DNA from 3 places in the Peribacillus sp. FSL H8-0477 genome. Region 3 is predicted to be linked to each of the others. Evidence: riboswitches for the same ligand, from Rfam matches in the RefSeq annotation. Region 3 holds a riboswitch; each other region holds the start of a gene.
What was found. Region 3 has a riboswitch for thiamine pyrophosphate ahead of tenA (thiaminase II). Riboswitches for the same ligand answer to the same signal wherever they lie in the genome.
Positions count from the first base shown of each region.

Region 1: another riboswitch for thiamine pyrophosphate. It lies ahead of thiT (energy-coupled thiamine transporter ThiT); the one in region 3 lies ahead of tenA (thiaminase II).
Region 2: another riboswitch for thiamine pyrophosphate. It lies ahead of thiM (hydroxyethylthiazole kinase); the one in region 3 lies ahead of tenA (thiaminase II).

Region 1 covers NZ_JBBODE010000002.1:743,781-754,581, reverse strand. The annotation lists gene MHI18_RS15440 (GNAT family N-acetyltransferase) at 1-417, opposite strand, end outside; gene MHI18_RS15435 (glutathione peroxidase) at 536-1,075, opposite strand; gene MHI18_RS15430 (MFS transporter) at 1,181-2,455, opposite strand; gene MHI18_RS15425 (hypothetical protein) at 2,800-3,120, shown strand; partial or broken gene MHI18_RS15420 (alpha/beta hydrolase family protein) at 3,325-3,537, opposite strand; gene MHI18_RS15415 (transglycosylase domain-containing protein) at 3,823-5,850, opposite strand; gene MHI18_RS15410 (hypothetical protein) at 6,012-6,173, opposite strand; gene MHI18_RS15405 (universal stress protein) at 6,389-6,934, shown strand; gene MHI18_RS15400 (helix-turn-helix transcriptional regulator) at 6,954-7,427, opposite strand; gene thiT (energy-coupled thiamine transporter ThiT) at 7,493-8,071, opposite strand; TPP riboswitch at 8,174-8,275, opposite strand; gene MHI18_RS15390 (cation diffusion facilitator family transporter) at 8,492-9,361, shown strand; gene MHI18_RS15385 (histidine kinase N-terminal domain-containing protein) at 9,489-10,613, shown strand.
Region 2 covers NZ_JBBODE010000002.1:1,114,541-1,125,341, reverse strand. The annotation lists gene MHI18_RS17200 (permease) at 120-1,187, shown strand; gene MHI18_RS17195 (MGMT family protein) at 1,233-1,523, opposite strand; gene brnQ (branched-chain amino acid transport system II carrier protein) at 1,644-2,972, opposite strand; gene MHI18_RS17185 (GntR family transcriptional regulator) at 3,331-3,978, shown strand; gene MHI18_RS17180 (hypothetical protein) at 4,082-4,597, shown strand; gene thiD (bifunctional hydroxymethylpyrimidine kinase/phosphomethylpyrimidine kinase) at 5,095-5,874, opposite strand; gene thiE (thiamine phosphate synthase) at 5,890-6,531, opposite strand; gene thiM (hydroxyethylthiazole kinase) at 6,518-7,342, opposite strand; TPP riboswitch at 7,466-7,576, opposite strand; gene MHI18_RS17160 (bifunctional glycosyltransferase family 2 protein/class I SAM-dependent methyltransferase) at 7,843-9,213, shown strand; gene rfbA (glucose-1-phosphate thymidylyltransferase RfbA) at 9,340-10,221, shown strand; gene rfbC (dTDP-4-dehydrorhamnose 3,5-epimerase) at 10,236-10,796, shown strand; gene rfbD (dTDP-4-dehydrorhamnose reductase) at 10,793-10,801, shown strand, end outside.
Region 3 covers NZ_JBBODE010000002.1:1,776,539-1,787,339, reverse strand. The annotation lists gene MHI18_RS20465 (AraC family transcriptional regulator) at 1-251, shown strand, start outside; gene MHI18_RS20460 (sulfite oxidase) at 354-1,457, shown strand; gene MHI18_RS20455 (hypothetical protein) at 1,614-2,360, opposite strand; gene ltrA (group II intron reverse transcriptase/maturase) at 2,535-3,809, opposite strand; gene MHI18_RS20445 (GNAT family N-acetyltransferase) at 4,342-4,764, opposite strand; gene MHI18_RS20440 (class I SAM-dependent methyltransferase) at 5,045-5,701, opposite strand; TPP riboswitch at 5,867-5,971, shown strand; TPP riboswitch at 6,032-6,121, shown strand; gene tenA (thiaminase II) at 6,229-6,921, shown strand; gene thiW (energy coupling factor transporter S component ThiW) at 6,918-7,451, shown strand; gene MHI18_RS20425 (fructose-1,6-bisphosphatase) at 7,923-9,851, opposite strand; gene MHI18_RS20420 (YxcD family protein) at 10,109-10,399, opposite strand; gene MHI18_RS20415 (hypothetical protein) at 10,387-10,801, opposite strand, start outside.

The DNA.
Region 1 (10,801 bases), 1.0 Mb from region 3:
TGATGCCTTATTTTCCAAATATACAATGGCACCAATACGATTTAACTCCATCTGACTAAACCCATATGACAATACACGTTGAATGGCTTCCGTTGCATATCCCTTCCGCCAATAACTAGGGTGAAGATCATAACCAATTTCAGCCCGTTTATTCTTCGGAGCCCAATTATTAAATCCAATTGTACCTATTAGTTCATTGTCTTCTTTTTTGACAATTCCCCATCGTATCCCCTGATTCTTTTGATAACTTTTAGTAAAGTTCGTGATAAGTTGTATTGCTTGGTTACTATTTTCCATCGGTTCCATTCCATAAAAACGGGTGACATCCGAATTAGAAAAGATTGAAAAAACGCTCTCTATATCCTCATTCCCTATTTCTCTTAGAATCAATCGGCTAGTCTCAAGCTTCGGAAACATTTACTTTCCCCCTATATTTTTATCTCTCTTATCTATTCGATTTAACTACTTCTATTCCTTTAAAATCGTAAAAAGGCAGCCCTCTCATCTGGAGGACTGCCCGTTAATATTAATGCCTTTATACTAATTTCTCAATATCAGCTTCCATGTCAAAGGGCTCATCCGCTGGTTCAAATCGTTTAACGATTTCCCCTTCCTTATTAATCAAGAATTTAGTGAAGTTCCATTTAATAGAATCGTCTCCCAAGAGTTCTGGGTGCTCTGACTCAATCATCGATTTCAACAGTCTGCTGCCTGAATTATTCTTAAAGCCTTCGAATGGAGCTGCTTTTATTAAGTATTGAAAAAGCGGGTGCGCCTGTTCTCCGCGAACATCAACCTTCCCGAATAACGGGAACGAAACACCATAATTAATCTGGCAGAATGTTTGTATACCCTCATTATTTTCAGTTTCTTGGCCGAATTGATTACATGGAAAACCTAAAATAATTAATCCCTTATCTTGATAGCGTTCATATAATTTTTGCAAATCTTCATATTGTGGGGTAAATCCGCACTTGCTTGCTGTATTAACAACAATTATTGCTTTACCTTTATATTGTTCAAGAGAAATTTCCTGTCCATTCATCTTTTGTGCAGAAAAATTAAAGATACTCATCCTATATCCTCCAAGAAATCTATGTGACTATCATCTAAGTGAAAAGTCCTATTTAATCATATACATATTTACTATAATTAGCCATCATAGAACTCTCTCATCCATTTATAAAGCAACGACTTCCTTCTTCTTTTGTGCATGTTCCTGATTGATAAATTTAGGCAAAATCATCATATAGAAGAAACCCACAAGTACAAGACAACTGCCTACAATCAAATACAACATTTCTATCGTTACAAAGCTAGGATATAGAACAGCAATAAGGAATAGTGTCAATGATTGCGAGAGCATCATCACCGGATTAATACATCCCTGAACCCTGCCCATCATCTTCGGATCCACAATACTTGGAAGCCACCCACCTAACGAGACGTTAACCAATGGAAGAGATAAGGCTACAATCCCTAACCCGCACATATATAGAACAGTTGAATTAACCAGGGCTCCAAAGATAGTCGCTGTCCCAGAAATCAACAAACCAATAATAAGCATATGATGTAGTTTTAATTTTTTTGCCAGTACGGAAGCAATGATACTTCCTATTAAAACACCCAGTCCGAAAATAATCCCTAAAAGAACGGCATACTTTTCATAATCTAACGGTTCCAGCTTATATTTTAAAATAAACACCTGCATGACTGAAAAACCACCGTTTACTATTCCAAAAAGGACAAACCCAGAGATTAATGTAAGCAGCAGTTTATTTCGAATTAAATAGAGAAACCCTGACGAGAAATCCTTTATAACTAAGGAAACATTTAAATCTTTAAGTGTATGTCTTCCATTTGGGAGCCGTATTTCTTCAGTAAATTGGGTCGATTTAATCAAAAAGCCGCTAATAATAAAACAAACCATATCAATAGCAATCGCCCCTTCAATACCAAACGTCCAATAACAGAACACACCCATGCCGCTTCCAAATAACATAAATAAACTGGAGACCATTTGATTTAACCCAGCAGCTGTGGTGTAGTCATCACTAGATAATATCCCTTGCACAAGAGCAGCCTCGGCCGGAAAGAAAAAATTACGAATAGCACTGCGGATAAATAGAAGCCCAAAAATCAACGGCATAATGTCAACCGATAATAACAAAAGAAAGATTAGTGAGAGTCCAGCACATATCCAATCACAGTAAAGGGCAATCTTCCTTCGGTCTAGTCTGTCGGCAAACACCCCCACCAAAAAGAAAACGGCCAGCGTCGGTAAAGAAAACATTAATTCCGTAACTGTTGCATACGCTGGCTGACTAGAAAAACGATCGAGCAAATAGAAGGTAAAAGCGGTGAGTCCAATTGTGCCTCCCATTTGTGATGTAAACGTAGCAAAAAACAACTTCGTGTAATTTGAATTACGAAAAATCCCAATAATATTGTTCATTACATTCCCTCATTCTGTTTTTTCTTTTAATACTACATGGGAATTTTCCGATAAAAAACCGCCTTCTGATCATTTTTTCTTCAGACTTTAGGCGGATGAAAGTTCCTACTTTGTACACTAAAAATACAGACCTGTCCCCCCGCTAACCTCATATAGCTGTTATTCATTAGTACCTGTCATCTTATACTCTTCAATAATATGTATTTCAAAATAATATTTACCTGTTCCAAATAATAGGTTTCAAATGAACCAGGGCGGGTAAATATCTAACATAAGCAAACATAACATCTACAACTCGATGAAATCATACAATTGGTATATTACTTAAAAAGGAGTATCGACTTATGAATCAAACAATTTCATCTCAACTAACCTTCGATAAGAAATTAAGTATGCAGCAAATTATGGATCTGTTTGAAATATCCAAAAATTATGAAGGCAGTATTTACTTCATCTGCAAGAACAGAGTAGTTGAACCTGAACGGTTATCAAAACTCGTTTCCTTTATGCTCACCCTTGAGGACTGTTCTGATTTAAAAATTATGATTGAAGGACCTGAAGTACAGGCCATTATGCAGAAGATCAATGAATGCTGTGCTGGATCTTATATTTCTGAAGACAAGATGGACTTTGTTGTACATTCTAATCATAAAATTAAACTCTAATGAGTACACTTACTATTACTCTAAGAAAGTGATGTGAAAAAACATGAGAACAATCTTAATGATCATTGGTGCTATTGTCGTAATCGGTATTATTGCTAACTTTATCTTTTAATTATTCGGGACTGCCTTAAGGCAGTCCTTTTTCGTGCTTAGTTCATTTTTGATATATCCATATAATTTCTCATGCGCACTCCATACACCCTGTTATCTATGTATATGTGTATTAAAAAACTCTAGGATTTTCTTGTAAACGTAAATTTCATTTTCCTTTTTCGTAAACCCATGTCCCTCATCTTCTAGAACGACATATTCCACTTCCCTCCCTTTTCCCTCCAAAGCAGCCACAATTTGATCTGATTCCTGTTGAACAACGCGTGGATCATTCGCGCCTTGGATCACTAACATGGGCTTTGTCATCAGGACTAACTGCAAAGTCACTAATAGCTAAATTTTATAAAAAATGTGTACTATCCGACTTTCAAACTGAATCATACTTACTCCTCTTTTCTTAAAATTTTTTACTCTGCGCGTTACTTATTTTTCTAAATATTCTCTCTCTTTATTATATAAGATAATTGATAAAAATGGTTGTATATTCCATAACAACACATCTCTTATTCATACGATTCCATCCATCTCTTTACAAAAAAATGACATCTCCTTGATTCGACAATGAATCAGAAGATGCCAACCTTATCCTTTTTAATTGCCGTCGTTATTAAATAGCTTATTACGCCATTTATTCCAGCCCTTTTTAAATTCTTCTTTCTTATCTTCCCAATAGTTTTTTTGGTTCTCTTCTTCAGCTTTTCTTTCTTGTTCTTCAATTAATGGACCTATATCAGCTGCTTCAAACGATTTTGATTCTTTGGATTGTAACGATTGAGCCATAATTTTTTGAAAAATTTTAGTAGCCCCTTCACTACTATAGGTCGTTAAGTAATGATCTTTATCTGTTTTATCATACCCAACCCAGACAGCTCCAACTAGTGATGGTGTATACCCTACAAACCACTGATCTTTTACTCCTGATATGCCTTCTATCGGAACCTGTGTGGATCCGGTTTTCCCAGCAATCTCATGACCTTCGACTGCGGCATTTACACCTGTTCCATACTTCACTACTCCTAAGAGCATAGAATTCATTTTTTCTACGACTTCTTTTGTGGCCACCTTTTTCGATTGTTCTTCCCAAACAGCCATTTCTTTTCCATTTGGGTCTTGAATTTTCACAATGGCATGAGACTCATTCCGTACACCATTATTGGCAAACACCGTATATGCTTCTGCCATATCCTGAGGAGATACTCCTTTACTCATCCCCCCTAATGCGATAGATAGGTTACGATCGTCCTTTTCTAAGGGCAGTCCAAAGTCCTTTAAGGAGTCAACTCCTTTTTGGATACCGATTTCATTAAGAAGCCACACAGTCGGGACATTTAATGATTCCATGACTGCTTCATACATAGGGACCGTTCCCTTATACTGCCCATTCAAATTTTCTGGGTTATATTGGCCAAAAGCCATTTTTTCATCGACCAAAGGATCTGTTAATTCATACCCCTCTTTTAGTGCAGGCACATAAACAGCCAGCGGCTTAATGGATGATCCCGGTGATGTAATCAACTGAGTAGCCCTGTTATAGCCAAGAAATTGGTGTGTTCCCCTGCCGCCGATTAATGCTTTTATTCCGCCGGTTTTCGGGTCGATTAAAATAGTTCCACTTTGGACAAGATCTGGACTTGTACCAGTTGGAAAATTAGAATCTTCCTTATAAATGGCCTCTGCAATACTTTGAACCTCTTGATCCAATGTGGTATAGATTTTATAGCCGCCAGTCAACAACTCATCCAAATCAATCTTATACATTTTAGAAGCCTCTGCTAAAACATGGTCGACATAATACGGATACTTACCTTTTAGCGGATCTACTTGATCAACCGAAGCGAGAGTAATTGTTTCTTTCTTCGCTTGATCCGCTTTCTCAGCACTAATTAAATTCAGTTCCTCCATTCGGCTAAGGACAAGATTACGTCGATTAATCGCTCCTTCATAATTCTTATAGGGATCTAGTTTACTTGGAAGATTAATAACGCCCGCAAGCATCGCTCCTTCGGAAATGGTTAATTGCTCAACATCTTTACCAAAGTATATTTGGGATGCTTTATTAATTCCCCAAGCTCCATGCCCGAAATAAACCTGATTAAAATACATTTCAAGGATTTCGTCTTTCTTATATTCATGTTCAACTTCTTTCGCGAGAAAGTATTCTTGTATTTTTCGTTTATAGGTCCTGTCAGATTCAAGTAATGAGATTTTTATGAACTGCTGCGTAAGAGTACTTCCTCCTTCAACAATTCCACCCGCCTTCAGGTTATTAACCATCGCACGTGTTATCCCTTTATAGTCAATACCATGATGTTCGTAAAAGCGGCGGTCTTCGATTGCAATCACAGCGTTTTTTACATGTTCTGGTATTTTTTCTATTGATATTCCCTCTGACTTATTCGCAGTCACAGTACTCGCCAATTGGTTATCTTGATCATAAATCTTAGTAGAGTGACCAATTTGATTCTTTAATTGACTAATATCAGTATCTGGTAATACAGAATATATAAAGCCAGCTGCCGCTAGTGTAATAATTGACAGTACTAAGATACCAACCTGAACAAAACCGATTAGTCTGGCTCTCTTCCGTTTTTTTGTTCTTAACCGTCGATCCCCTTCCATAACAATCCCTCCAACAATCAAAAAATCTTCATATGGTAAAAAGGTCTATCCCTCTTTTACTACCCTCTAAAATATCATTATGTCACTAGTTTAATGATTTCCCAATAAACATACACTAATCCTAAAAAAATAGCAGTCGAAGAAAATCGACTGCCGGACCTTTAATGATCATTAGAGTGTTTATGGGATAAGGACAATTCTTTATATAAGGTTTGCAGATACATATAGACAATTTGTTTTGTTTTATCATCGGTGCCTAATACTTCTAGATGGGTTAAGCAGCGTTTAATTGTAGGGTGCATTTTCGGAATATTACGTTGCATCTTACCACCTCTTTCTAGACAGCATATTATTATAATATACCAACCATCCCCATTTTTATAGATGACCATCGTCTTATTTGTTTCTTTATGTCAAAAAATACATAATTAAACTATGGATAAATTTTGTAAAAGAGGGTATAACATAATAAACTGTTATCCCTTCATCTAGAATCGTGAACCAATCATACTTAAAACATTTGAGGAGATGAAGAAAGATGGAAGTAGAATTTAACCATATCATCGCAGCTTACGATGGCACACCCAGCGGAAAAAGAGCAATCGAGTACGGCATAAAGCTGCATAAAACCTATTTAGGCTCTCATCTCACTATTGTGCATGTTTTTAATGAAAAGGTTGAACAACGAACAGTAGGAAAGTCCATGTCTGAAATTAATGAAGGATTTTATATTGACCCTTCTCAAAATCAACCTGTGCTTGCAATGGAACCTGGTTTTTCACAGGCGGATGATACACATACAGTCGTAAAAAACAGTGTGACCATAGCTGAAAGCACTGTAAGAAGATTACTAAGCGAACACCAAATACAAGGCCGATTCGAAGTACTAGAAGGGAATACAGGAGACAGCATCTGTAGTTATGCTCAAAGAACAGATGCCAGTCTTATTATTGTTGGAGAAAGTGAGAAAAGCGGATTGAAGAAGTTTTTCTTAGGCAGCACCAGTAGTGCTGTAATTAAAGATTCTCCATGTCCTGTTCTAATTGCGAAAATGAATAGACCCCTTGACATACCTGACAAATAAACAAACAAGGCCGATTCTCCTAAAGAGAACGGCCTTGTTTATCGGTGGAAATTAATTCTTGAAAGCGATTTACAGCTTCCTGTTCATCTAAACTACTGTATATTCTGTAATACTTATCATCGAGAATACGATAATGTAGACTGATATTATTTTTTTGTAAGATGTAACCTGACATGACAGACACCTCTGTCCACCATACCTTGCCGCCCAATGTTTTTTCTTTACGTTGTGTAACGCCAGAGCGGACCGTGGTATCAATCGTCTCTAACGGGTCACCGCCTAATGCCGTTTGAAGAAGAGTATGTTCACGAAACAAAGCACATATAGCAATGACAACCGTCCAGCTTGCAGACACTCGTTGTTTTTCAATCTGTACAAGTGTTTTTTTAGATAATCCAAGCATTTCGGCCATCTTTTCTTGCGAATAACCAAGATCTAAACGAATGGGTTTGATTATACCTGAAATAAGAGCAATAATTTCTTCTCGATTCATACGTCACCTTTTAGCATTTTAGTGCCATCTTACACTCATTTAATAAAAAAAGACAGGAAACCGTTTTAATACGCTTTTTTCAGAAGTACGTTTGAAGCCGAAGAATACAACATAGCTACTACTACTCCAGAAAGAAGAAAACTTGCCAGCATATATGTGCCGTTGTAGACAAGGGAGAATGTAAGTACTGGTGTACCAGCAGGGGTGGAAGATCCAAAAAAGAAGATCCCAGAAATAACATGACATATATACCTCAAGAAGCTGCCTGTAAACATTCCTGCTATTCCGTAGAACAACCCCATTTTTTTGTTGCCATTCTTATAATAACTACTTACGCGAGTCATAAAAACACCTGAAATCCCCACTACAGTAAAGGCTAAAAAATAATCAATAAACCCCTGAATAGGATGCGCAATCCAAGCTGTTCCACTGACAACTTGTAAAAGGCCGAGTAAAAATCCTGTGGAAAGCCCGCCTTTTATTCCCCAGCGATAAGCCATGAGAAAAATCGGAACCATTGCAATGGACACTGATCCTCCCTGTGGCCAAATTCTTGAAAAAATAAATCCTGATACTAAATCAAGTAATAATGCCAGTGAAGAAAAAACAGCTACCTCTACTAAAAATAATGTCTTATGGTTCATTTTTCTTCCCCCTTCATCTTTGTGGGAAGCGTTCATGAGTATCTGCCATTGTTTTTTGCACGCAAAAAAGCAATGACAGAGGGTTATGGATCACCTGCATTGCTTTATCCAAAACCACATCCCTACGTTAGCATTAACTAACAGGTTCATAGGGTAAGAACTCATTCGCTCACTCTCAGCCATACGGCTCCCCTTGTGGATATATTCAATTATCCTTACACAAAATATACTATTAATTTCAATTACATACAAGTTATTAAATTCTAGACTTTTCGACAGATTTCCTTATGGCAACAAATTTATACCAAGGAAATACAGCTGAAAACCACCAATTTAAATGACTTTAGACGACTCTTTTTCTATAGACACACATACATTTACTTTGGTATCTTTAACAGGCAATTGCGGGAGGTAAAATATATGTACCAAGATAAATACTCTATTACCGCTGAAAAAGGAGCATATGTAAGTATAGCTGCCTATTTGTTCCTTTCTGTATTAAAGCTGAGCATCGGCTATTTCGGTCATTCTCAGGGTTTATGGGCAGATGGCTTGAATAATACAACTGATATACTTGCCTCATTAGCTGTCCTAATCGGGTTAAAGATTTCAAAACGCCCGCCTGACGAGGACCACGCTTATGGACATAGGCGTGCAGAAACCATCGCATCTTTAGTATCAGCATTTATAATGGCTTCCGTCGGGGTTCAAGTAATCGTTACCGGTATACAAACCTTTTTTTCAGGTCACCATGAAACACCCAGTATATTGACTTCATATACTGCTTTGTTTTCGGCCATTTTCATGTACGGAATATACCGTTATAATTTAAATATAAGTAAGAAGATTAACAGTGCTTCTATTAACGCTGTTGCTCAGGATAATAAATCTGATGCATTAGTAAGTCTAGGTGCATTGGTTGGAATCCTCGGCACACAAATTGGAATTAACTGGCTTGATTCCGTCGCTGCCTTACTCGTTGGAATCATTATTTGTAAAACCGCCTGGAGTATTTTTCGGGATTCATCCTATTCGCTGACTGATGGGTTTGATGAACAACTTCTTCAAACAATCGGAGAAACCATTAGTAAAACACCTGGGGTAAAAGAAATGAGCGAAATTAAAGCACGCATGCACGGAAATCAAATTCTCGTCGAATCTACGATTCATGTTGATTCAACCTTAAGTATCCTCGAAGGTCATCACATCACCGAGAAAGTTGAAGAAAATTTGAGCAAACAGCATAATATTAAGCAAGCAATTATTCACGTCGAACCATTTACTAAGTAACTAGCTGGCTTGCTTTGAAACCTATCAGAATTGGAAAATCATTAGTAAGAAATATCTAAAAAAGGACTTTTATCTCCATTTATCGAATTTAATTAAACGAATCATTTTTAAAGTTATGGAGGGTATGATGAATTACTTTGAAGACGCTATTGAAGTCCTTATTTCCGAAAAGTCCTCCATCGCAGCTGAATGGTCTAAAACCATTACTTATAAAGTAAAGGACCCATTTAAAGATGGTAATCACACAAATGGAATGCAGCTTTTCGACCTAATAATCCAAGCTTTAACTGAAAAAAAACCAGAAATAATCGATTCCAAAATTAAAAATTACGCACACATTGTAGCTTCTGATAGACTGCAGGCAGAAGTCAATATTGCAGAATTTATAAAAAGTGTTTCATTAGGAAGAACTATTCTATTTAATCGATTACTGCCATTAAATCCAACAGCTGCTGAAAGTCATGAATTCCTGTTGATCATTAATGATTGTTTTGACCAATTCATTTACCATACTGTTGAGCATTACTCAGAACTCAAATCAAAAATGAATGAAAACCACTATTACTTTATTAGTTCTACCCATAAAGATAGATTAACCCTGCTTGGGCAGATGACATCATCTTTTGTCCATGAATTTCGAAATCCGCTTACATCTATAATGGGGTTTATTCAGCTATTACAAGATGAAAAGCCAAAAATAAAATATTTAGATATAATCGCCAAGGAGTTAACTCAGCTGAATTTACGAATAACTCAGTTTCTCAATATTTCTAAGAGGGATACATACGATTTAACAATTGAATTATTCTCCATTGAGCAATTAACCAAGGAGGTTATTGAATTCTTGTATCCGAGTATTCTAGGAGCAAATACATCCATTACCTCCTCATTTACAGCTAACTTTTTCCTAAAAGGTTCGAGGGAAGAGTTTCGTCAAGTATTGTTAAATATTATTTTAAATGCTTTAGATATCTTGTCATCTGTTTCCAATCCAACCATTACGATCAATACCGAGAAAAGTAAATCAAATATGCTTAAACTAACTATTTCAAATAATGGTCCGAAAATTGACGACAGTATCTTTCCTCACCTATTTGAGCCCTTCTTTACAACGAAAAAAAGGGGCACTGGACTAGGTTTATTTGTCTGTAAGGAAATCATCGAAAAACATGGGGGTACGCTAACCTGTGATTCTTCCGACCAACTCACCACATTTATTATTGAGGTACCTTACGTATCGAATCCGGTATAGAGGACAATTTTTTAATTTCAGAGTTTACATAATAGATCTAAATGGGTATTTATATATTTCTAATCATCTTTAAGAATATGGGGAGACTAAGCCTGCTCGAAAATTTTGACTGAATGACCTATTGTTCTTTATACTTAAAGGATAGAGGGTGATTCATTGAGCGTATGGGCATGGACAGATTAATTAGA
Region 2 (10,801 bases), 660 kb from region 3:
CTTATCATTTACATTACACATACATTTTCCAAATTTACTAAGCAAAGAATCTTCAAACCAATATTTAATGTGATATACTTTTATCGCAATCTAATTATATATTTTTCACTGGAGGTTCCATCGTGCAAGCAAATAGTTCCGTTCCACAACAGCCGGCTGGAAGTAAGAAAACTGGTTGGTTTATTTTTAGTTTCGTATTAATTGCCGTAGTTGGATTAATCTACGTTAAATGGTGGCCGTATTATAATAAATCGATTTTAGCCATTAATACTCATTCGATTGGAGATTCAATACTTGGCGATACATCAAATACCCCTTTTTCTTGGGATAGCGCTTGGAGCTATGGTGTTACGTACTTCCAATCTGTTTGGAAAGCAGCGGTACTTGGCATTCTTCTTGGTTCCTTGATTCAGGTACTTTTACCTGCACAATGGCTGTTAAAAGTCCTTGGGAAAACATCTTTTGGCAGTACTGCCATTGCCGGATTGGCTTCTTTACCAGGAATGATGTGCACATGCTGTGCAGCTCCTTTAGCAGTAGGTCTTCGTAAAAGTAACGCTTCCGTAGGAGCAGCCTTGGCATTTTGGCTTGGTAATCCTGTCCTTAATCCTGCGACATTAATTTTCATGACCTTCGTATTGTCATGGAAATTCACCGTATTGCGCGTTGTATTCGGCTTAATTCTCGTGTTTGGTGTCAGCTTTTTAGCAAACCGATTTGCAAAAGACGTTCAACCTGTAGATCTCGATGCTGTAATTGCAAGCCAAGAGAAACAGCCAGAGGGATCATTTATTGCTAGGTGGATGAAAAGCCTTAGTATGATGGTTTTATATGTTGTTCCAGCTTATCTATTATCTGTATTACTTCTAGGAGCAGCACGCGTTTGGTTATTCCCAGAGATGAGCGGTGCAGCTGCAACTGGTATCATCGCCATTATCCTTTTTGCTATTACCGGAATGTTGTTCGTCATTCCTACTGCGGCAGAAATTCCAATTATCCAATCCATGATGCTTTTCGGACTTGGAGGCGGTCCTGCAGCAGCGTTATTACTCACACTGCCTGCGATCAGTCTTCCTTCGTTAATCATTGTCGGTAAATCATTCCCAAAACGTGTACTAGCCTTTGTAGTGACGTCTGTTGTCGTTCTTGGTATAATCTGCGGTCTCATTGGCATGTGGATATTATAAACTTAGACAGAAAGGACCTGAATTAACTTTCAGGTTCTTTTTGTCTCATGGAATATATTGATACCGCTTAAGATTAACCTGGTTTCCCCCTGTAATCGTAATTCCTTCACGCTCTAATGCAAATACTTGTACAGCCAATAAATCTGGATTTCCTATCCCTAACTCCCCTTTGGCGTTAATCACTCTGTGCCACGGAAGATTATATTTTTCACTCATTGAGTGCAGAATCCTAACCACTTGTCTCGCTGCTCTAGGGTTGCCTGCACATCTAGCTATTTGACCATATGTCATCACTTTACTTTCTGGAATTTCTTGAATAATACGAATTACCCCCATGGTGAAACTTTCCAACAAAATCACCCCCATTTAGTTGTCCTTATAGTAATTCATAGAAAAAAGAAGGGCAAATTAAAACAGGCTGCCGAATGGTTCTCGACAGCCTGTTTTGATTTTTACTTATACATATTCTTTATTAGATGTCACCAATGTGACCAAGTACCCTAATATTCCTCCCACAATTGCTGGAAGAATCCAGCCCAGTCCTACTGAGTACAGAGGAAGGATGGTAGTAAACAAATCATCAATAACTTTGATGGTAAATCCTGCAGCATTTAATCCATCAAACAAACTAACAATAAAGGTCATTCCGATACAGCCGATGTACACTTCTGAACGGCCATTAAATACTGAATCCAAGAATGTTAAGAAAATCAAGCAAATCGCAATCGGATAGATAGCTGTCAAAACAGGAACGGAAATCGCAATCAGTTTCATTAACCCTACGTTTGCAAAAAGCGCACTGAATACGGACAAAATAATCGCAATTTTTTTGTACGAAATACTAGGGAAAATTTTATGAAAATACGATGAACAAGCCGTAATTAAACCAATACTTGTCGTTAAGCATGCAGCGACTACAATTAATCCTAATAATAATCTTCCATTAGGCCCAAAGTAATGAGTAGATACACCAGATAAAACAGTACCTCCATTATCTAATAACCCAAGCTTTCCAACACTTGATGCTCCGATATAGGTAAGTGCTGTGTAGATAACAGCAAGCAGTCCTGCAGCAATTAACCCTGCTTTCATACATGTGAACATAACTTGCTTCTTAGCTGTGATTCCTTTTTCTCTGATTGCATTTATAACAATGATTCCAAAAACAAAAGAGGCTAGGGTATCCATTGTCAGGTACCCTTCTTGGAAGCCCTTAAAGAATGCATTGTCCATATACGTTTCAGTCGGTGCTTTAAAGTCGCCAAGTGGATTAACAATGGCTGTAACAATTAGAATTCCGATAAATATCAATAACAGCGGGGTTAAAACTTTACCAACAATATCAACAATTTTCGAAGCATTTAGAGAGAAGAAACAGGTTATAGCAAAGAATATCAGTGTGAAAATAAGTAATGGCATAAAGCCAACATCATCACCTAAGAATGGTTTAACACCAATTTCATAAGATACGCTTCCGGTTCTTGGAATAGCAAATAAAGGTCCAATAGCTAAATATAGAATAGTAGTAAAAATAATACCGAATAACGGATGAACTTTACTAGCCATTGCATGCAAATCACCTTTACCTGAAAAACCTAGTGCAAGTACACCTAACAAAGGTAGACCTACCCCTGTCACCACAAAGCCAGCATTCGCACTCCAAACATTAGTACCTGCCGATTGTCCAAGCATTGCTGGGAAGATTAAGTTCCCTGCACCAAAGAATAAAGCGAACAACATAAATCCAATTGCTATCGTAAACGAAAACGATTCTTTTCTAGTCAACATACATTCCTCCAAAAAACATATTAAGTTGTGTCAAGATTCAAGCTGCACTACTATATAGTCTCTGTTTTTCACAAAAATTAGACTATTTTATCGATACATTTCTAGCAAAACATATTCATACTTTCTTTTTCTCTAACGAAATATTCAGGTAATATTATCGAAATATAACATACAAATTATATACATGCAATATATTACATGATAAAAATGAAAATTCATCGTTCAGAAACTCATTATTCTTCGATCATCTACAAAATATATTAGAGTAATATATTGCGTTTTACTAAAAAAATAGTATGCTATAATTAAAATATAGTAAAATTTATCTTATTTATCTAAATAGAGGGGAGACATTATGCCTATACCCGTTAACTTCTCTACACCAGCTCGTGTATCCGCTAAAAATCGTGCTTATACTCAAATTCTTGAATGGATTATCGATGGTACCCTGCAGCCACAGGAAAAGTTAAATGATGCTGATCTTGCACATGCGTTGGGCGTAAGTCGCACGCCTATTCGTGAAGCATTACAATTACTCAATGTTCAAGGGTTTGTTGAAATGTTCCCAGGCGTTGGTACCCAGGTAACCCCTGTCAATAAGGAAGATATTCTAAAAATACTTCCACCCTTAGCGGCCTTACAAGCTTTAGCGACAGAAATTGCTGCCGAAGTCATTAATCAGAAAACAATACGTACCTTACGGTTGATCAATACCCAGTTTGCCGAAGCAGTGAACAATCATAATTTTCATCTTGCTTTGAAACTCGATGAACAATTCCATCAAATTATAATAGAAACGACAGATAACCCATATATCTTAAATACTGTCTCCACTTTACAATCGCATGTACGCCGGCTCTATTTTCATAAATCTATTATTCTAAGGCACGAATCAATCAATGAACACGAAGCCATTCTCCGAGCTTTTGACGATAACAACAAAGAATTGGCCGCAAATATTGCACGTGAAAATTGGTTGTATCCGATGATTACTACTGATTAAAAAAAAGATGCTATCCCTGATTACAGAGAAGCATCTTTGTTGTACATACACCCTAGTAAATGGTATATTCTAGAACAATAGTTACATAGAAAGGAGACTACTTATGGCGAAACTTTCTCTAGCAGAAGCTGTGAAGCTAAAAAGTGTACTCTCAAAAAGAATCCATGAATTAGAAGATGAAATGGACCGGGCAGCCTTTATTGAAGTTGAAAAAGGCAGTAAATTGCCCAAACAAGCACGAACACTGCAAAATGTCGAACAAGATATTGAAGAAGTTCGAAAAGACTTCCGCTTACTTGATAAGTTGATGTATCAAGCCAATATTGAAAACAAGATCTTGTTTGATACGAACTCTATTCCCATTGTTGAAGCCATTGAGCTTGCAACTCAGCTTCGCGCTCAGGCACGGAAATGCAAAGAGTATGGAGCTGCTCCAAAGGAAGAGTATGTTCATTCCTTCAGCGAGACCGTTTCAATCGTACGTACAGCTACCTTTGAGCCTGAAACATATCGTGTCAAAGCCATTGAGCTTGAGCGTCGAGCTAACAAGCTATCAAATTTAATCAATGCCATCAACTATACGATCGAATTAGAATTTGACAGCGAGAAATATTTTTAACCCTTGAAGGGGTGAGACTCCCCTTCAAGGCATAGAAGGAATCCTTGTGTACTTTGGTACAATATAAAATGAAATGGCAAAGGACTCAACCAATTATCCAATGACCCATTATACATTTACCTGTAACCAATAACCAACTACTGCAATGGACGGTCGATGACCACTCTAGTTTTTTTCTTTCCTTCTATGAATCCCTCATTCCCTGTGAATGAGGGATTGTTTTTTTCTCTGGTTTAAAAGCAGCTATTATAATTATGGTTTTACCAACAAATCAAAGTTGTTCTCTGTAAAAGTAAATCCTTTCGATGGGGCTTTTAATAGAAATCCATTCGGTGAATTATTCGAAGAACTAAATCAAAAGGAATCTACCTATACTATATCTATATTGATGCCTTGATTCCTAAAAGTGTAGGACAAAGTAACATGGCAGTAGCTAAAGCACTTAAAAAGGGTAGCCATGTGTCTGCTACCCTTTCTATCATTTAATCAGTATTTACTTATAGTTGATACATATGATTAAGAGGTCCGCTGCCCTTGCCTAGATTAAGGTCGTTTTTAAGTGCACCAGTAAGATAGTTTTTTGACAGTTGGATACTTGTCTTCATATCTGCTCCAGCTGCTAAATTACACGCTATACTAGAAGACAGCGTACAGCCTGTACCATGCGTATTAGGATTATCAATTCTTTCACCTGAAAACCAAATAAATTCTCCATCAAGATACAGTAAGTCATCTGCTGACGCAGGAAGATGCCCTCCTTTTATTAAAATATTTCCTGAATAGCTTTGTGCAATTTTAACAGCAGCGTTTTGCATATCTTCCTTTGAATTAATTTTCATCCCCGAAATTGCTTCTGCTTCAGGAATATTCGGGGTAATAAGTGTAGCAAGCGGCATCAGGTTAGTTAGGAGACTGTCCATCGCCTCTTCATTCAATAACCGACTGCCGCTTGTAGAAATCATCACCGGATCTAGAACAATATGATTTGGTTTATGCTCCTTCAGTTTTTCAGCGATTACGTTGATAATAGCCGGTGAGGATACCATTCCAATTTTCACGCTATCTGGGAAAATATCAGTCATAATACAATCTAACTGTAATCCTATAAATTCTGGTTGTGTTTCCAAGACCCCCTTTACTCCCATCGTATTTTGAGCTGTCAATGCTGTGATTACACTCATCGCATACATTTTATGTGCCGTAATGGTTTTGATGTCTGCTTGAATACCTGCTCCGCCGCTGCAATCTGAACCCGCAATACTAAGTACCTTTTTCAAACAAACCCCTCATTTCTACTTTTTAATCATTTTTGTTGAAAGAACATGTAATTCCCGGCTCGCTTCTTTTATATCTTGTGCCGCAAATATTGCTGATACAATAGCTGCCCCGTCCACTCCGCTGCCGTTTAGTTTTAGGATATTACGTTGATTAATGCCTCCTATGGCAACAACTGGGATTGTAACGGCTTCACATATTTCTCTTAATGTTTCGAAAGATACCATATCTGCATCCATTTTTGTTGAAGTACTGAACATAGAACCTGCTCCAAGATAATCCGCGCCACTTTTCTCAGCCGCAATTGCCTGCTCAACGGTCTGAACCGATACGCCTACTATTTTATCAGGGCCAACCAATTTCCGTGTTTCCTCTATTCCAAGATCATCTTGTCCAATATGAACACCATCTGCACCGCAATCAACGGCTACCCTCACGTAATCATTAATCACAAATGGAACTTGATAACGATCCGTTACTTCCTTTATTTGCTTAGCTTCCTGGAGAAATTCGTCATACCCTAAGGTCTTTTCACGTAGTTGAATAAAGGTTGCTCCGCCCTTTATTGCTTCCTCTACTTGTTCACTCAATGACTTTTCCCCCACCCACATTCGGTCAGTGACTGCATACAACAGCATGGATTGTTTATCTGCTTTCAATTTTACTACCCTCTTTCAATAATGTAGTGTTGATTTTACTCATATAATCAATTAAGTAGGTTCTGAAGGAAGAGGTACCGCCATTTGTATGCTTCGTCTTTTGATAGGCAAGCTCACCACTAATGCCCATCGCACATACAGCCGTTTTTGTGCTTTCTAGTAATTGATCTGGATTACTCCCGCAAAAGGTTCCAATCACAGCTGTCAACATACAGCCCGTCCCTGTTATTTGAGACATCATCTTGTGGCCATTTCTTATGACATATGCCTTATTTTCGGCTGCAACAAGATCAACAGCACCCGTAATTGCAATGACCGCTCCAGTTTTTTCGCTTAAATGTTGTGCCAACCTAATGTTTTCATCTAGATTTGATTCGTTTATAGCATCCATATGTGCTGCATCGACGCCCATTGTCGAACCACTTCCTTCATAAACAGTTTTTACTTCAGATATATTTCCCCTAATCACCGAAAAGTGAATTTCCTCAAGCAGCTTCCGAACAGTGTTAGAACGAAAAGCAGAAGCACCTGCTCCTACCGGGTCTAAAATAACCGGGATTCCCAGCTCATTGGCTTTTTTACCCGATTTAATCATCGAAAGAATAGTCCTTTCATTTAATGTTCCAATATTAATCACCAAACTGTTGCAAATACTTGTTATTTCTTTCACTTCATTATAATCATCAGCCATAATTGGTGAACCGCCACAAGCTAAGATGATATTAGCGCAATCGTTAGCTGTCACGTAATTAGTAATAGTATGAACAATTGGTGTATGTCGTCCTACGTTCTCTAGGATTTTTTCTTCCATAGTTTCTACCTCCATTTAGATTGATACCAGTGCCGTAGCAATTATGATTAGAGACATCCAAAGCCCTCAAAAAAAACCAAAAAAGCGATATACCACAAAAGGGTATATCGCTTTAACATTATCATTCATGTAAAGTTGATTCCCTACGTTGGCATTATCCAAATCAGGTTTTAGGGTCAAAGCTACTATTCGCTTACTCTCAGCCTGCATGTGCAAGCCCCCCTGTTATTCAATTAATTTCTTCTAAATCAGTTTACCATACTCTTCCTCAAATATGAAACACCTAAATGAAAGAAAGCGGCATTAAACTTTCCCTCCTATTCTTTGTTCGATGATACCATTCCTAATAACTTAATATTGAATTTCTTGAAACTCTTCATATTTTTCGAAGTAATTTTGTTGTGAATGGAGCAGTCTTCAAAGTCCATTTAATTGGCACCAAATCGTCTACAATTCATATAAATAAAATGATTTTATCTACAAGTAACTAGGAGGATATAATGAAAACTTCAATTATACTATTGACTCACAATCAAATTGATTACACAAAAAAGTGTATCGAAAGTATCAGAAATCACACTCATTTAGACTATGAAATTATTGTCGTTGATAACGGATCAGAGGATAAAACAGTAGCTTATTTATCTGAGCAAAATGATATAACAGTTATCGAAAATAAAGAAAATGAAGGATTTGCTAAAGGTAATAACCAAGGTGTTGAAAAAGCAACAGGCGAAACCATCCTCTTTCTGAATAACGATACGGTTGTAACACCTGGATGGTTGGATTCCTTGATAAATACCTTATATTCGAGTGAAAAAATTGGGATTGTGGGCCCAGTTTCCAATAATGTTTCCGGTAACCAACAGATTTCAGTAACTTATAATCAAGAAACATTAGAAGGACTAGAGAATTTTGCTGCTGATTATGTTAAAGAAAAGTCAGGTGAGAAGAACAAGGTCTTAAGATTAGTAGGATTCGCTTTAGCATGTAAAAAGGAAGTTTTAGACGCAATAGGATTATTTGATGAATCTTTTGGCATAGGTAATTTCGAAGATGATGATTTATGCCTGCGCGCACTTCGGGAAGGTTATGAACTCTATATAGCGAAAGATTCTTTTGTCCATCATTATGGAAGTGTTACCTTCAAAAATAGTCCGATTAATTTTAATCAGTTAATGTACACAAACCAAACCAAACTTTATGAAAAATGGGGTTTTAAAGCAAACTATTATATGTTTCCACGGCCAGAAGTACTTAATTTAGTCCCTACACATACAAAAAGGCTCCTAGAGCTAGGCTGTGGAATGGGGGCAATGGCTATTAATTTAAAAGAAAAATATAATTGTGAAGTTATAGGAATTGAAATAGATTCAACCGTTGCAGAGTTTGCCAAACATAATCTAGATACCGTCTATTCCGCTGATGTCGAGCAATTTGACTTATCCAAGTTAGGGAAATTTGATTGCATTGTATGTGCAGATGTTTTGGAACATCTTCGTGATCCTTGGAAGATCGTAAAAGAATTATCCAACTTATTAAATGTTGGTGGTAAATTAGTTATTTCTTTACCAAATATTGCAAATATCGAGATTATAAAAGAATTACTGCAAGCAGATTTCTCATATCGAGATGCAGGTTTATTAGATCGAACGCATTTACGTTTTTTCACGCGAAAAACAATGCGCACATTGTTTCCTGAAAATTTAATCATAACATCATTATCCGGCACGACAATAGGCTATTCTGAGGCTGACCGTCTCCTTGCGGCAAGCATAGGTCCTATAGGAAAAGCCTTTGGCCTAGATACAGATTCATTCACCACAGATGCTTTTATCTATCAATATTTAATCGTTGCAGAAAAAGTATAAACAGCGCTCCTCACATCTTTGGTGAGGAGCTTTGTCTAGGGTCACCTTCCTGCCTCTTCACCCTTTCAAGCAAAAAACATATTATATAAAATCATTCGTAAAAGTAACTACAACAGAGGTGGTACTATGAAAGGAATCATTTTAGCCGGAGGCAGTGGGACTAGATTATATCCCCTAACCAAAGGAATGTCCAAGCAGTTGCTGCCTATCTATGATAAGCCAATGATTTATTACCCATTATCTATTCTTATGCTGGCTGGAATCCGTGAAATGTTAATTATTTCTACTCCTCAGGATATTGGACGATTTAAACAGCTGTTCCATGACGGGTCTCATCTAGGCTTGCGAATCGCTTATGAAGAGCAGGAATACCCAGGCGGCTTAGCACAAGCCTTCCTGATTGGAGAGAAATTTATAGGAGAAGACGATGTGGCACTAGTTTTAGGCGATAATGTTTTTTACGGTCATGGACTGACAGAAAAACTACGACGTGCAGCCAGCAGGAAAACGGGAGCAACTGTATTTGGTTATTATGTACATGACCCCGAACGATTCGGGGTAGTAGAGTTTGATGAAAACGCTCAAGCCATATCACTTGAAGAAAAACCCTTAAACCCAAAATCAAACTATGCGGTAACGGGTCTCTATTTTTATGACAATTCCGTGGTTGAACTTGCAAAAAAAATTGTACCCTCTCCCCGCGGTGAACTCGAGATTACGGATATTAATCAAGCCTATCTAAAAAGCGGTAATCTGAACGTTGAAATTTTAGGAAGAGGATTTGCTTGGTTAGATACAGGAACACACGAATCCTTACTAGAAGCTTCGCAATTTATTGAGACCATTGAAAAGATCCAAAGTATGAAAATAGCCTGCATCGAAGAAATTGCTTATAACCAGGGGTATATTACTAAAGATAACTTACTCGAATTAGCCGCCCCTTTAAAGAAGAATCAATACGGACAGTACCTAATTCGAATTGCTGATCAAAAACCATTTACAAAATAAAAAAGAGGTGTCAGATGGAAATCATCAAAACCATACTAGATGGAGTGTTCATACTTACTCCTTCGGTTTTCGGGGACAGTCGCGGCTGGTTCATGGAGACATATAACGATGAGACACTTAAAAAAGCTGGACTCTCTCTTTACTTCGTACAAGACAATCATTCCTTTTCAGAAAAGAAAGGAACCGTTCGTGGATTGCATTATCAACTAAATCCAAAAGCTCAGTCAAAGCTTGTTCGCTGTACCAAAGGTGCAATTTTTGATGTAGCAGTGGACATCCGTAAAGACAGCCCAACATACACTAAATGGGTTGGCATAGAACTTAGTGCGGATAATAAAAAGCAATTATTGGTTCCTAAAGGTTTTGCTCATGGGTTTATGACGTTGATTGCTGATACAGAAGTTCAATATAAAGTAGACGAACTCTATTCAAAAGAACATGACTACGGAATTCTTTGGAATGATCCTGCTCTTGATATTAAATGGCCCCGCGACATCACTCCAATTTTATCCAAAAAAGATGAAGAGGCACCACTATTAAAAAATGCTCGACATCATTTTGGTGAAATAGAATGAAAATA
Region 3 (10,801 bases):
CTCATTCATTCAAGAAGGCCTTTGGTGTTTCACCGATTGAATACCTCATCCAAATGCGTATTCGAGAAAGTAAGATATTATTGGAAACTACTAACTACCCAATATCTAATATCTCAGCCATTACTGGATTTTCTTCTCAATCATTTTTTGCACAGTCATTTAAACGCGTAACAAATATGTCTCCTTCACAATACCGAAATACCAAAAATAGCAAAAAAAGCAAACCAAGAAAAGCGCAAACAAAACAGTGATTATACGAAAGAGACGATTCAGTATCTGAATCGTCTCTTTAAGTAATGAAACCCTTGTTCAATGCTTGAAGAAAGCATTTGTTTCGCATCGTTTACATATAAATGACAAAACAACTTCGTTTTAAAGGAGGTATTCATCTGACAAATTCAGATTCAAAGAAAGTTAAACCTTATCTTATTACTAAAACGTTGGTACCAGAAAATCAAGAAACACCTATTCATTTTGTTGCTGAAGATCTGGTATCTGATAAATTATTTTATAGAAGAAATCATTTTCCTTACCCTGCTTTTTCATCATCCTTTTATTTTCTTCCAATCGACGGGCATGTACAGAATCCTTCCGTTTTTTCATTAGAACAGATTTACGCTATGCCATCAAAAACCATTAAAGTCGTTTTAGAATGTTCTGGTGATAAGCGGGAACTTTTCAAACCAAAGGTGTTTGGGGAGCAAATGGGAAAAGGTGCAATCAGTCAAGGAATTTGGAAAGGCGTACCCCTGAGAACATTATTACAATACGCAGGAATGCTCGATCATACAAAAGAAATTGTTTTTGAAGGGTATGATAATGGTCCAAGAACTGACTCTAACAACGTATATAATTTCACACGAAGCCTGCCGATAGAAAAAGCTCTCGATGAAGATACCATTATCGCCTATGAATATAATAACCACCCTTTATCCTTCAAACACGGGTTCCCACTTAGATTAATAGTACCCGGATGGTATGGAATGGCGTCTGTAAAATGGATAAAGAAAATCGTTGTCATAGAAAAGGAATTTAAAGGCCCATTCCAAACAGTCGATTACATTTACTATCCAAACCAAGAAAACGATAGTGGGAAATTTCCTGTCACGACTATAAACGTTAACTCAACCATCCAATTCCCCCTAGATAGACAATTATTGAACACTGGAATTTATAAAATAAACGGAATAGCCTGGACAGGCGAAGGAAAAATTGCCACGGTAGAAATAAGTATGGATGGTGGTCAAACTTGGGATCCATGCAAGCTTTCTAACACACCTAAAAAACATGCTTGGGTTCGTTGGACTTATACATGGAACGCTTTGAAAAAAGGAGAGTACACCATAAAAACAAGAGCTACCGATACCGAAGGCAATCGTCAACCAGGGAAACCCCTATGGAATAGAAAAGGCTATGGTTACAATGCTATAGATAAGATTACCGTTAAAGTCGAATAACTAAAATTCCAGCTGCTATTACACTTTGTATCTGTCGAATATGAAGAAAATCAAGTTCGACCAATCCTGTAAACTATTTCACTAGCGAAACTCTGTTTCTCCCTATTTAGAGACGTCATATAATAAAGACCGTCGATTGGACGGTCTTAGGTTATTTCATTCAAAAGTTACAAGCCAATTAAGGGTGTTGTCACCAAAATCCGTAAGCGTATAAACATAGTTTTCTTTTTGCCATTTTGCCAGGCTGCCTTTATGTGTTGCATCAATATGCAAAAATCCATATTGTTTTGGAATCGGGAGCATATAGGATTCCAAAAACTCCACAGTTTCTTTCGCTATCGCTGCACTTTCTTCTGACTTTTCTGTTGCGGAACGTGCTATAATGGCCCAGCGTCCTTCATTCCAACTTGTAAATAATGAGCCTGCTCCTGCATCTTGATACCCAGTTATACCAAACCCTAAATCTACAGCTTTCCCCTCACTAAATACAGTTTGATCTATTTCTTCACTAGCTGATTTTACCGTTGGATAATTCGTAATGACTAATTGGCCGACAAAATCGCCAATTTTTTTTATGTTTGAATCGTTTATCTCTAATTGTTTGTCTGTTGTATAAAATTTGAAGGTTACTAGATTTTTTTTAGAATCCGCGATTGCAGTTAAATATTTTCCTTCGGTTACGGGAACCCCCTCTGGTAACTTAATATCCCAATCTGTTGGAATGATACTTTGAAAATCCACTTTTTCAGTCTTACTGCCACTTGCCGCATTTGAACTCGGATTAACAGGTTCATTTTTCACTGTATCTGACTCTTTCGTTTCAACATTATTTTCTGGATTTTGCTCTTTTGTATCTTCATTTCCACAAGCAGTCATCCCCACAATAATACATGTTAGGATCATTAGCTTCTTCAGCGTATTTCCTCCTTCATTTTTATTTATTTAAATACCTTAATTTTACCATAACCCTATTGAGCTAATATTCTATTAGGTAAAATCGAGTAGAGGGAAAATATTTTAATTATTTTCGCCCCTCTCACACCACCGTACATACGGTTCCGTATACGGCGGTTCAATTTATATTACAGTGTGTACTTTTAGATAATGTTCTAAAGCAGAGGGTAGTCCCCTCTGCTTTAGTCTTTTGTTTGAAATTGCTCTTTGAACAACTTTCGATAATCCGATATACCGGAAACCTTTCCGACAGAACGTTAGTCCTTTCGCTTCTTCTTCGGGTATCCCTAGTTGAATTAACGATTTGATTTGTTTCCTTGTGATTTTCCATTGCTTCCAGATGATGACTCTAATTCTGGAGCGAAGCTTCATATCAATTCGCTTTATAGCTTCTTTCATACTTGAGATTCTGAAGTAGTTTACCCACCCGAATATGACTTGTTTAAGTTTCAATATTCGATAGTCTAGCGAAATACTCCAGTTCCGCTTTGTTAATTGTCGAAGCTTCCTTTGGAATTTCTGTATGGAGGTTGAATGAGGTTTCACTCGGTATATCTCGTTTTTAGAGTCGTAATAATACCCAAATCCTAAGAATTTTAGTTCTTTTGGACGTGAAATTCTACTCTTCTCTGCGTTGACTATAAGACCTAATTTCTCTTCTATAAATCTCACGATTGAACTCATTACTCGAGTCGCTGCTTTTTCACTTTTCACAAAGATGAGGGCATCATCTGCGTACCTCACGAACCTTAGTCCTCTTTTATCTAGTTCCTTATCGAGTTCGTTTAACATAATGTTACTCAATAATGGGCTGAGGTTTCCTCCTTGCGGAGTACCGACAGGTGTGTCTTCATATTTTCCATTTATCATGACTCCACTGATTAAGTATTTCCTGATTAACGAGATGACATCTCCGTCTTTTATTGTGTTGGATATAAATCGCATCAGTTTATCGTGATGAACGGTATCGAAGAATCTTTCAAGGTCAATGTCAACTACCCAATCGTGTCCATCATTTAGAAATTCCAAGCTTTTAATAATTGCCATCTCACAACTTCTTTTCGGTCTAAAGCCGTAACTGTATTCACTAAATTGCTTTTCAAATATCGGACTGAGAACTTGATGAATGGCTTGTTGAACTACCCTATCCACTACTGTTGGTATTCCCAACTTGCGCATCTTGCCATTTTCTTTTGGGATTTCCACTCTTAAGGCAGCTTGTGGTTGGTATTTTCTTGTTCTGATGCGCTGACGTAGCTCATCTTTGTTCTCTTTCAGATATTGCTTCAGTTCATCGACCGTTATTCCATCGACCCCACTAGCACCTTTATTTTTATAGACACGCAAGTAGGCTTCATTCATATTTTGATTACTTAGAATCTGTTCTAAAAGTTCCACACTCGTTTCTCCTTTCCTCTCACGTAATAAGTGATAGCTCCATTTTGGTTATCCTTTGAGATACGCTCATACTTTCCCCATTAACACATTCGGAGTAGGTCACTTATGCATTCGTGGCGTTGAAACACTATAAATTGTTCAGCCCTTCATGAATGACTTCATTACTATGGCTTCTGCTGACTTCTTGCGGCTAACCTTTTTCGACTGTACTAGTTGTACACCCGCAAGATCTCCCAGGGTAAGACAACTATCTTTCCTCTTTCACTCGTCTGATTTACTCTACAAAGTTACGCACATCTTTTGGACTTTGACTTGCTTAGGAGCCTTATCCCTTTGTAGAGCCTTAGTATCAGATTTCTGTTCGTCGAGCCAAGATTTTATTCCACGCTTCCTCCAGCCCTTACCTCACGGTAAGTACCTTGCGCTTCCTTAGTGGTTGGTCGATGTTTACCCCCACAGTGGACTTTCACCACCTAGATAGTTGCCATGCCTGGCACACTAAGAAAAAGGCTGCCGCAGCAACCCTTAAAATCTAGCTGTTTTTTGAAATTACTGTAAACATCCCCGTCATATTAGGAGAATAATCTTTAAAGTCAAATTTCTCATAAAAAGACTCATTCCCTTGGGAGGCAAATAATCCGATAAACGCTTTATCGGGTGCATTAGTATGTAAATACTCAACCAACTTATTCATTATTTCTTTTCCAATACCATTTTTTTGATAGGTTGGATGGACCACTATATCTTGTATATAGAAATAGATAGCCCCATCTCCAACAATTCTCCCCATGCCCACTATTTGATCATCCTCTTTGACCGTGACACAGTAAATCGAATTTTTTAGTGATGTTTCCACCACTTCAAAATTTATAAAGTCACTCCAACCGACAGACTCACACAAATATTTGAATTCTTCCACTGTCGGATTAATATTTTTAATTTCGTATGTATTCAAAATGACGCCTCCATTACTTCAATTTCATGATAGTATATTCGACATTTTTTTATTTAATCCTCTTAATCTGCTAACATATATCTTATCTTTTTAAGGTGTAAATTCCATCCTATCATTTTAAAGTTCCTAACTAGTGTTTATAACAACCATCTAGAATTTGTGAAGAACGTGAAGAAGGCCGCCAATTGGCGACCTTCTCATCATGTATCTTTTATATCTTTTGCTTTTGTAATACGTTCTACTCCTTCAATATTTGCTAAAACCTAACGCCTCATCTAACTTACCAAGATAGAGTCCCTGTTATTTGAGTAGATGGATATTCTATTGGTTTCTTTTCGATTACTAAAACACTATCATAATAACTCATTGAAAAAACGGATGTGGTGAACTGATTTATTGACAAATGAGGATCCCTCGAATGCCAAGCATTTAGATTATCAATCATTTTTTTTGAGTATTCAATAAAGTTATCAGGGTTACCAAGTCCACCTCCGTATTCCTCCCAATAGCACGTGTGCAAATCCTCTATAAAATAAACCCCGTGGGAAGAAAGTTCAGGAAACATCTCCTGGAACGTAGTCTTTAACTGAGTCATGTGATGACCGCCGTCGTCGATAATTATGTCGAATTTCGGTAAAGTAGGTTTGATTGTTTTCCAAAACTCCCTATCCCCTTGATCACCGATGATTATATTAATTTGTTCCTCCTCAAATGATTTACAGACAGGGTCAATATCTAGTCCAAATATCGTAGCTTTGTCCCCAAAATAGTCTTTCCACATTTGAAGTGACCCGCCATGAGAAACTCCAATTTCTAAAATATTAATTTCTTTGCCGATAAACTTCTCAAAATGACGTTCATATATATCAAAATAATGCATCCACTTATGAATTAACCGTCCGTTATTGGATTCAAAATAGTCTTGTAATTTACCCACTATTCCCTTCCTTTCATACAGTTTTTCTTATGCTATGTGCAAAATATTTAAATGAGCTTATCTACAAAAAAGAACAGCTTCGATTAATCCAGTCACCTGTACATATTAAATGTGTAAAGGTTGCATTTTCCATTTTATCTGATATGATGACACTAATCACATACGAAGTACCACTAGGGGAGTCTTCTTCAGACTGAGATGGAATAGTATTCTGGACCCTTTGAACCTGATCCGGATGATACCGGCGGAGGAAAGTGGATGATATGGTCATTTTTACTGTATCCATCTACCCGTTCCGTTTTCAGAACGGTTTTTTTGTTTAACTAAATAATAAACTGCTAGGGGAGCCGATGGGCTGAGAATTAAACCCTTTGTACCTGATCTGGGAATACCAGCGGAGGAAAGCAGGTTGTAAAAGGGATTCGTCCATTCCAAAAACAGCCGCTTTCTAATTGAAAGCGGCTGTTTTTTCATTGAGAAGTACTCTCCTTCCAAAGTATGTGAATAAATGAAAAGGAGGAACTATCATGACGAGTACCACATTGAAATCTTTCAGTGATAAACTTCACGAACGTTCGAAAGAAATTTGGACGAAGAACCACACACATCCCTTTGTTCAAGCAATAGGTGATGGGACGCTTTTAGAAAATAAATTTGCTTATTACCTTAAACAGGACTATATCTATCTTATTGAGTACTCTAAACTTTTTGCTTTAGGGGCCATCAAGGCTAATAATCTTGAAACCATGACCAAATTTGCTGGTATATTTCATAAAACTCTTCAAGTAGAAATGGATTTACATCGGAACTACTGCAAAGAGTTTGGAGTCAGCTCGAAGGAATTAGAACATACTGAGCCTACACCAACTACCCTTGCCTATACCGGTTACATGCTAAATGCCGCACATCATGGAACATTAGCTGATATCATTGCCTGTTTGCTTCCATGTGCTTGGGACTATTATGAGATTGGTTTGTTATTAAAGAAACAAAATGGTGCAGCCTTGGAGACAAATCGTTATGCCAGCTGGATTCAATCCTATTCATCCGTCGAATTCGCTGAAGTGCACAAATGGTTGTCTAAACTGTTAGATGAATTGACGGAAGGGCTGCCTGAAAGAGACCTAAACAGATTAGAGAAGCACTTTATAGCGACCTCACGATATGAATATTTATTTTGGGACATGGTTTACAATGAGCATGATTGGCCTATGGAATGATAGAAAAAGGGAACTTATTGAGGAAAATGACGCTGACTTGCATGTTCACGGCCATCACTACCCTAACTAGTTCGTTCTTTTTCATTCCCGTTGGATTTGCAAAGATTTTTCCTATTCAGCATGTAACCAATGTCATGACTGCCGTTATATTAGGACCTTTTTTTGCTGTTATACAAGCCTTTTTGGTATCCCTTATCAGAAATATGGCAGGTACTGGTTCTATTTTTGCGTTTCCTGGAAGCATGATTGGTGCATTATTTGCAGCACTCCTATACAAGAAAATGAAAAAGATTCAGTACGCATGCTTCGGAGAAGTAGTTGGGACTGGCATTCTTGGATCCATAACTTGTTATCCGATAGCGCTTGTAATATTGGGAGAAAAAGCTGCACTTTTTGGTTTTTTACCAGCTTTTTTCCTTAGTTCTTTAATGGGTTCCCTTTTTGCTTTTCTTATATTAAAAATACTTTTGAAGAATCATTATTTCAATGAAGTTCTTCATAAAAACACCACAAAGGATCAACGAATCTAACTGGCAGCAAGTACGGACATTTGCATTGGTTTAGATGTTATTTCCTCATGAATCAGCACTGTCCCCTAAAAGGTCGACGTTTTGGCAAAAACAAAGAAGGGGTTACCCCTAAAAGTCATATTCCTGACTTTTGGGACAGCCCCTTCTTTGGCTTTTTTTAAAAGATCAGCACAGATTTGCTTGAGCAGAAATTATTCGGCGGTAAGTAGGAATGATTCATCCTAATGGCCCTTTCGCGCAAAAACGCCTTCAAAAAGTGTATCTTTCTCTTTTTCTATCTAGATAACCAGGCTTTCTCATGAACCCTTTATTTGAAGCAGCCCTATTGGCATCGGATCCGCTAAATCCTCGTTCATTCGGCCTGAACTCAGCATGATTCGGCCCAAACTTCAAATCATTCGGCCCTTTCTGGAGTTTATTCGGCCCTAACTCTCAATCATTCGGCCCGACACCCTTTTAGATTTCCTTACGTCAATCCATATAGCGGTATTCTCTTAAACTATTTAAAATAGAAATTTCCTGTATTATTTTCTCTCCAATATTGGTTTCTCTAACCTTTTTTCTTTTTAATTCTTTATCTACAACTCTTTTTATGGATAAAACATCTGTCCAGTTCAATAAAACATCTTCTTTTGAATTAAAGTGCTTATGGGCTACTAGCTGCATACCGAAGGAATTATACAATAATGTATATCCTGCTATGCCTGTGGTTGACTGATAGGCCTTTGAGAAACCTCCATCAATCACCATCATTTTTCCGTTTGCCTTAATGGGATTTTCTCCCTCTATTTCTTTCACTGGTGTATGGCCATTTATAATATGACCTGTATCAGGATCCAAATCAAATTCAGCTAAAATTTTGCGGCAAATTTCTTCCTTTTCACGTAAATGATAGTATGGATTCTTTCTCTCTTTATGAGTTACTTTGTCTTTAATAAAGTATCTCTCAAAAGTTGTCATTTCTCTTTTACCAAAAAGGGATGAATATTCTCCTGACCATAAATACCAGACCATATCTGTCGCTAAATCATCTGTCTCTTCAGGATGGGCAAAAGAATGTCGTAAATAACGTTCGAAAACATCAAGTAATTCTCGGCCTGAATACGTGTTGCTGTCAATGGACATTTTCTCCATATTACCTTCTTCGTCTAAAGGAATACAACCATGTATTAAAAGGTTTCCATTATATTTTAGATAGAGGCTCCCTTTTTTCATAAGGAAGTTCATATGTCTGGCCAGCTTTTCAGAATGTTGTACAGAGAACAATAATCTTTCCATAACTTGCTTTTCTTCCTCAATCAGCTGTTCAGGCTGCTCTGGATTCACGGTAGCAAAGCAAGTATTTTCAAGTTTGTAAGTGCTCCCATAAATCGTTATTTCTTTCTTATCATAATCAATTTTTTCAAGCAACAGTCTTTCTGACATATTAAAATATGGACGCCTCTTTATAATAGGCATTTCGAGTTTAAACTGGATGATTGCGATTGCTTGATGAATTTTTGTTATCTGTAATTTTTCATGTTTCGATCGTTTCTGTTCTGAGTCTACCTTAGTTCGAAAAGCTGGATTGTCTTCATAGTACTTCTCGGCAAGCGTTAACAAAGGTCTCAGGTTGATACCATATACATCTTCGATAATATCCAGATTGTCATATCTTGCACAGATACGAATAATATTAGCTAGACAGACCATTGAACCAGAATAAGCACCCAGCCAAAGCACATCATGGTTTCCCCACTGAATATCAACCGAATGATAATTAATGAGTGTATCCATAATCTTATCAGGTTCAGGTCCACGATCATAAATATCGCCAACTACATGTAGATGATCGACAACTAATCTTTGAGTGGTATACGCGAGCCCCGTTAAGAGTTTATCAGCTTGACCTAAGGAGATAATTTGCTCAACAATTTCTTTATAATATTTTTCCTTATTTACTTGATTCGTTTTGTATAGCAGTTCTTCAATAATAAAAACAAATTGACCCGGCAGCGCTTTACGCAATTTTGACCGTGTATATTTTGAAGAAGCATGAGAAATAAGCCTGATCATTCGCTCAATGGTAACGGTATACCATTGGTTTAATTCTTGTTTCTTATCAAATTGATTCTTAATTAACTTTATTTTTTCTTCAGGATAATAAACTAACGTCGCAAATTCATTGATTTCTTTTTCTAATAGGACATCTTGAAACAAGTCTTTAATTTTTTCTTTTACATTTCCAGAGCCATTTCTCAACACATGTTGAAACGCCTGAAACTCCCCATGTAAATCACTAACAAAATGTTCAGTACCCTTTGGTAGGTTAAGGATTGATTCCAGATTAATAATTTCTGTTGCTACTTTTTCTTCACAATCATATTTTTGGACAAGTAAGTCTAGGTATTTTGAATTCAACTATATGTATCTCCTTTACAATATATATTTAATCTAATAGACTAGGTCAAATTAATAAAAAGACTAAGCATCAAATGCAAACGAGAACTCCCTATTTTTGAGAGTATAGTAACCTTACTTACATTCTATTTTATACCATATAGGGAAACGATAGAAATAATATTTTTTTTAATATAAACCGTGACTCCTAATTCCCAAAGAAAGGTATGGTAAAGAGTGAAGTACAAAAAAAAGAGGCATAGCCTCTTTTTATCCTTTTATTGAACGTATGCAATAATCCCTTCGTCATCATCCAATTTAAGTTCAAGCTTGGCAGCAAATGGATCCCTGTTCAGCTCATGTTCAATATAAAAACGCAATGCTTCAATTATATTAGCAGTAATTAATATTTGAGATCTTCCATTAACGTGTGCTTCCGCTGAGAACCCGTAGTCATCATCATACATTAATTCCATTTCCACTTGTTCTGGGCTTACTCGTCTTTTATCTGCTATATACACACAGAGTGAGTTAATGATTTCTTGTTCTGATATCTTTATCTTCTCCACGTTCCGTCTCCCTCGTTTCTCGGGCGGTTATTACGCGTGAAAATCTTTTTAAGTAACCCGATAATAAGCACAATCACAAGTACATTCAATAATAATCCAAGAACGGATCCCATAGCGCCCATATTAGCCAGCATACTCCCGAATAATAATCCGGCGATACCGCCCAGCATCATGCTTTTCATAAATGAGCCCTTGTTAAACGAATTTGTTTTTGTCGTTTTAGCATTGCTGTTTGTTGATGATTTTTGTTTATTGACCGTTGATTTATTTTGGTTGAAATTCGAACGATTGTTATTGGAATTAAAAGATTTTTTCCCTGAACGATATGATTTTGCACTCACTTCATGTGTAGGCTCTACAAAGGTATGCTCCGCAATAGGTGCAAACACAAAGGTAACCAAC